Mariniflexile sp. TRM1-10: one gene and its partner. The protein of the gene in region 1 interacts with the protein of each later gene in a pairwise test. Links are inferred from orthologs where the notes say so. Each region holds a gene or a part of one and is shown in the gene's direction. Other genes may lie near its edges. The genes, in order: CJ739_RS07950 and def.

The links.
Region 2: the proteins of CJ739_RS07950 (region 1) and def interact in binary tests that used the Escherichia coli proteins (3 or more experiments, as listed by UniProt). The link is inferred for Mariniflexile sp. TRM1-10 from one-to-one orthologs.

What each region holds. Positions count from the first base shown.
Region 1 is NZ_CP022985.1:1,846,464-1,849,753, reverse strand. Bases 277-3,227 are described here. They hold CJ739_RS07950 (aspartate-semialdehyde dehydrogenase), read left to right. Parts: upstream 277-1,232; coding sequence 1,233-2,222; downstream 2,223-3,227. Other genes in these bases: CJ739_RS07945 (M28 family metallopeptidase), read right to left, coding at 2,438-3,227; mscL (large conductance mechanosensitive channel protein MscL), read left to right, coding at 687-1,088; alr (alanine racemase), read left to right, coding at 277-622. Also shown: more of alr, read left to right, coding at 1-276; more of CJ739_RS07945, read right to left, coding at 3,228-3,290.
Region 2 is NZ_CP022985.1:3,318,561-3,321,732, forward strand. What follows is about bases 304-3,136. They hold def (peptide deformylase), read left to right. Parts: upstream 304-1,341; coding sequence 1,342-1,932; downstream 1,933-3,136. Other genes in these bases: CJ739_RS14025 (hypothetical protein), read left to right, coding at 304-564; ruvX (Holliday junction resolvase RuvX), read left to right, coding at 718-1,128; CJ739_RS14040 (DUF5606 family protein), read left to right, coding at 1,987-2,421; CJ739_RS14045 (TlpA family protein disulfide reductase), read left to right, coding at 2,498-3,058. In the rest of the region: more of CJ739_RS14025, read left to right, coding at 253-303. UniProt on the Escherichia coli protein: Removes the formyl group from the N-terminal Met of newly synthesized proteins. Requires at least a dipeptide for an efficient rate of reaction. N-terminal L-methionine is a prerequisite for activity but the enzyme has broad specificity at other positions.

The sequences.
Region 1 (3,290 bases):
TTTTTCACATTTAGCAGCTAGCGAAGACTTAAACGAAAGGGATTTCACCATAAATCAAATAGAAACATTTAAAAATATAGCAAAAACGCTTATTAATGCTATTGGCTACAAACCATTGCTTCATATTTGTAATACTTCTGGCATTTTAAATTATCCAGAAGGCCATTTTGATATGGTTAGAAGTGGTATTGGAATGTATGGCTTTGGAAATTCGGAAAAAGAAAACAAAAATTTTAAACCTATTGGTACTTTAAAAACGATTATTTCCCAAATCCATGCTATTGAAAAAGGCGCATCTATAGGCTATAATCGTACTTTTAAAACCGACAGATTTTTAAGATCGGCAACGCTGCCTATTGGACACGCTGATGGCATTGGCAGACAATACGGTAAAGGTAAAGGATATGTAATAATCAATCATCAAAAGGCTTATATTCTAGGAAATGTATGCATGGATATGATCATGGTTGATGTAACAAACATTGATTGCAAAGAAGGCGACGAGGTGATCGTTTTTGGTCCCAATACTACCGCCGAAAATTTAGCCGAAACTGCTGGGACTATTTCATACGAACTTATAACAGCTATTTCGCAAAGAGTAAAACGGGTTTTCTTGAAATAAAAAATATAAAATTATCATTCTTTTATTTATTTTAGTGATTTACTAACCAATAAACTTATAATTTATGTTAAAAGAGTTTAAAGATTTTGCAATGAAAGGCAACCTTGTAGACATTGCGGTTGCTTTTGTAATGGGTGCTGCCTTTAATAAAGTTGTCACTTCATTTACTGCTGGAATTGTATCACCATTAATTGGGTTGATTTTTAATTCTGACTTTAACGATTTAAAATATGTTATTACACCAGGAGTTGCCGATGAAGCGGGTACTGTAACTGGTGAAATTGCTGTACTTTATGGAAGTTTCCTAACAAGTTTAATTGACTTTATCATTGTTGCATTCGTTATGTTTATGATTATAAAAGCGATTAGTAAAATGAAGAAAAAAGAAGAGGAAGCTCCAGCACCACCAGCAGGACCAACACAAGAAGAATTGCTTATTCAAATCAGAGATTTGCTTAAAAAATAACAAAGTGTTAAATATATAACAACGTGTTATTTGTTGTTAAAAAGCTCTCGTTTTTAGAAAACAAGGGCTTTTTTTTGATCCTAAAATATAATTATTACTTAGTTTTGCCTCGTAAATTTTATTGAATCTTTAAATCAAATTAAAATGAAAGTAGCTGTAGTTGGCGCCACTGGAATGGTTGGTGAAGTGATGCTAAAAGTTCTTGCTGAACGCAATTTCCCAATAACTGAATTGCTTTTGGTAGCATCTGAACGTTCTGTTGGAAAAAAATTAACATATAAAAATAAAGAATACACCGTCATTGGTTTAGCCGATGCTGTGGCTGCAAAACCGCAAATCGCTATTTTTTCGGCAGGAGGGGACACATCGTTGGAATGGGCACCTAAGTTTGCTGAAGTTGGTACCACTGTAATTGATAACTCTTCGGCTTGGAGAATGGACCCTACTAAAAAATTGGTAGTCCCAGAAATCAATGCACACGAGCTAACTAAAGACGATAAAATTATAGCAAATCCTAACTGCTCGACCATTCAAATGGTGTTAGCATTATCGCAACTTCATAAAAAATATAAAATGAAACGCGTGGTGGTTTCAACTTACCAATCGGTTTCAGGAACTGGTGTTAAAGCGGTTAAGCAATTAGAAAACGAAATGGCAGGTATTGAAGGTGATATGGCTTATCCTTACCCAATTAACAGAAACGTACTGCCTCACTGTGATACATTTTTAGAAAATGGCTATACTAAAGAAGAAATGAAATTGGCCAGAGAGCCTCAAAAAATATTTAATGACAAAACATTTTCTGTAACAGCTACCGCAGTGCGTGTTCCTACTGCTGGAGGGCATTCAGAATCTGTAAACGTGCAGTTTGAAAACGATTTTGATTTAGCTGATGTTAGACAAATAATCAGCAATACTCCTGGTGTTGTTTTACAAGATAATACAGCAACCAATACCTATCCTATGCCCATATTAGCGCATGATAAAGATGAGGTATTTGTGGGGCGTTTACGTAGAGACGAATCCCAACCAAACACACTAAATATGTGGATTGTTGCCGATAACTTACGTAAAGGGGCTGCTACCAATGCCATTCAAATTGGAGAGTATTTAATAGCAAACAACTTAGTATAATTTTCAATAGGATTCTATATCTTATTGAGACTAAAAAGCATAGTTCTATGTCAGACTGAGCTTGTCGAAGGCCTTTATTGCCTCTTCTTTCGATAGCTTCGACAGGCTCAGCTTGACAGGCTATTTTAACTTACTGATAATCAATATCGGTTTCGACAAGCTCAACCTGACAAATTAAATTTAAAGGACTTTTTAGAAGACAGCTTTTTTTATAATCAATCGTTTTGTTTAATAAAATAGAGTTCCTTATTTGTTGAAGCTATTCTCATGATAGTTTGAAAAATATACTCACAAACCATTTTCTCACCTTCTAAATTTATTAGCTCTAAAGTATCCTCAGGCGTATGGTATTGCGGATGCCCGCCTGTATGCATTCCCATTACTGAAATTCCTTTTTTATAAAACGACACATGATCAGAACCCCCTACCGATCCTGCATGGACCACCGGGTTCAAACCTAAACTTTTTCCTAAATGGGTCATAAAATCTACGCCTCCTGGAAACGTTCCCGCGCCTCCCATATACACCTGCTTTTCTTCATTAAGTCGACCCACCATATCCATATTAATCATAAGCTTCATCTGTTCCAAAGGCACGATAGGGTGTTCAACAAAATATTCACTTCCCAACAGTCCTTGCTCTTCAGCTCCAAAAGCAATAAATATAATACTGCGTTTTAATTCTAATTTGTACCCCACTAACTTTTCTGCTATTTCCAATAAAGCTGCAGTGCCACTAGCATTATCATCGGCTCCAAAATGAATGGTGTGTTTTTTATCCGATTTTGAAGAAGGACCACCCAAACCTAAATGATCATAATGTGCCCCTAAAATAATATATTCATTTTTTAAAATGGCATCATTACCTTCAATAAAACCTATAACATTCCAAGTAGATACCAATGGTTTTTCCGCTACACCTTCTTCTGCCCTTAATCTGGCTTTAAAATGTTGCTTATATCCTCCTTTAAAAGATTCAATTCCCGATTTTTTAAAATCTTTCTCCAAATATTTCACAACACGCTTATTAGTTTTGCCACCCGGATAACGTCCTTCATTTTTTCTTGAA
Region 2 (3,172 bases), 1.5 Mb from region 1 along the record:
AAGTTATTAAAAGGTGTCGTTAATCGACAATTTTCCAAAAATTGCTAGCTCATTTTTCCTTTCAAAGAAAAAAATAATCCGATGAAATGCATTTTTGGGGTATTTGGTCTTACAAAACAAGCGTTTTATCTATTTGTCGATAAAAAATTGTCGCTCCACTACTAATCGAAAATACAGATGCATATAACTAATTTATTATGTACAAGCTTTCATGTGCCTATATATTTGTCTCATCAAACAACAACAAACAACATGAAAACAAACGTTTACATATTATTAATTTTCTTATTAGCTTTTTCTTTTGGAAATGCACAAAGCACTACCGAAGTTGTAAAAGTTGAAACTAATAATACTGTTTCTGTTTCTGAAAATGACAAACAAGTTACTGTTGAAAACACAGTTAGCACTGTTAATGTAAACGAAGCTATTTTAATCGATGCTTCTGAAGTAAAAGAATCTATCGCTCGTAGCAGTAGTGATATTAGACTTTATTTTAACCGTTTAAGAAATATAGATAACTTAAATTTGTTATTTCCTAAAATCAATAAAGAAGTAAAAGCTTAAACCAAACAAGAGTTCATATTCAAATATTTAATAAGGTTAAATTATAAAAAGGCTTTCTTTAAAAAGAGGGCCTTTTTGCTTTCATACCAATTATTACGGTAAATTCAAATAGTAAATGGTATTATTGCTTTATTTTTGCCTTAAAGAAATGATATGGCTCGCATTTTAGCAATCGATTATGGTATGAAACGCACTGGTTTAGCAGTAACCGATGCGTTACAAATTATAGCTTCTGGGCTTACCACAGTTAACACCAACGAACTGCTTTCTTTTTTAAAGGATTATATAAGTAAAGAGCCTGTTGAATTATTTATAGTTGGTGAACCTAAACAAATGGATAATACGGCATCTGAAAGCGAAACGTTAATTGCCCCATTTTTGAAGAAATTAGAACAGCAATTTCCCAATATACCCATACAACGTATTGATGAACGCTTTACATCTAAAATGGCGTTTCAAACGATGATTGATAGCGGCTTGAAAAAAAATCAACGAAAAAATAAAGCGTTGGTTGACGAAATCAGTGCCACACTTATTCTGCAAAGCTATTTGTATTCTAAGTAATTAGGATTTTAGACATGTTGGATTGTTACTACTACTTCTCTTGGTTCAAAGTACACAATTCATAATTCATGATCCTATTTTCTATTCTCTATTTTCTCTTGGTTCTTGATTCTTTTCTCTATTTCCTGTTTTTCAAAAGAATTTATTACTTATTAATACAACCAATAAATTATAAGTATTGTATTTTTGCAGATAATAACAGAAATTATAACCATGATTTTACCCATTGTAGCCTATGGCGACCCTGTTTTGAAAAAGGTAGGAGTTGATATAAATAAAGAATATCCAAATCTGGATATTCTACTAGAGAACATGTTCGAAACCATGTACAATGCTAATGGCGTTGGTTTAGCGGCACCTCAAATAGGATTGGCCATTCGATTGTTTATTGTGGATACCACGCCCTTTTCAGATGATGAAGAATTGACCGAAGAAGAACAAAAAGCACTAGACGGATTTAAACGCGTCTTTATTAATGCCAAAATTATAAAAGAAGAAGGTGATGAGTGGGCATTCAATGAAGGCTGTTTAAGCATTCCAGACGTTCGAGAAGATGTTTTTAGAAAACCAAAAGTAACTATTGAATATCTTGATGAAAACTTTAAACCGCGTACCGAAGTTTTTGATGGATTAATTGCTAGGGTTATTCAACACGAATATGACCACATTGAAGGCGTGCTGTTTACAGATAAACTATCAAGTTTAAAAAAACGTTTAATAAAAGGAAGACTTGTCAACATATCTAAAGGAAAGATAGATGTAGAATATCGCATGCGTTTTCCAGACCAAAAAAAGAAACGATAATATTTGCAAGACATCAATAAACAGTTGATATTTGCTTTTTTCAAAAAATAATTTATGAGTTTAGAAAAAGTTTTAGCTATAGCAGGGAAGCCCGGATTGTACAAATTAATTGCACAAACTCGTGGTGGTTTTGTAGCAGAGTCTTTAATTGATAAAAAACGTTTGTCGGTTAATGTGCAGCAAAATGTAAGCGTTTTAAGTGAAATAGCAATTTATACTTTAAGTGAAGAAGTGCCTTTAAAGGAAGTGTTTAAAAACATTAAGAAAAAGGAAGATGGCGGACAAACTTCGGTTAAAGCTAAAGATAGTAAAGATGTGCTAGAAGAATACTTTTTTGAAGTGTTGCCAGATTACGATGAAGACCGCGTATATGTTAGCGATATTAAAAAGGTAATCCAATGGTATAACTTATTACAGGAACACAATATGTTGGATTTAGAAGAAGATTCTAAAGCTAAAAAAGAAACAGTTAAAGACGAAGAAGAATAAAAAAACTTTCTTTGTTTTTTGTTAGATATCAGGCATAGTTTCGACATAGGAATTATGCCTTTTTTAATTGATAATTATGAATATTCCCAAACCAAAAATTAAGCACATTGTTTTTTTACTTGTTATAGCGGTTTTAATAATACCCCAAACAAGAAAACCCATTCAAGTTTTGTTACATAAAGCGATCTCATTTATTAGACCAGTAAGTGTAAATGAAGAAAAACTAACTAAAATCCCGAATTATAATTGGAAATTAATAGATAAAGACAAAGCAATTTTTAATTTTGAAGACACCAAAGGAAAGGTTGTTTTGATTAATTTTTGGGCAACTTGGTGTCCGCCATGTATTGCCGAAATGCCAAGTATGCAAGCGCTTTATAATGATTATAGTGATAAGATAGTGTTCCTTTTTGTTACTAACGACTGGTTTAGTAAGGTTGATCCGTTTTTAGAAAAAAACAATTATACCTTTAAAGTGTATAGGCCCGCAGAAGCATATCCTGATTTTTTCAATATTCCAACCATTCCAAGAACATTTTTAATAGACAAGGAAGGGAATGTTGTAATTGATGAAAATGGGGCTGTCAACTGGAACAGTAGTAAAATAAGAACCACGATTGATGATTTATTAAAATAGAAGTGATTTAAACTTTTTCGATTGAAGCAGGACGGAGCGTGAAAAAATAACCCAGTAGGTTATTTTAGCGAACGGGCCAGCCAGCGCAATGGCAATTTTGTCCAATCGAAGCCT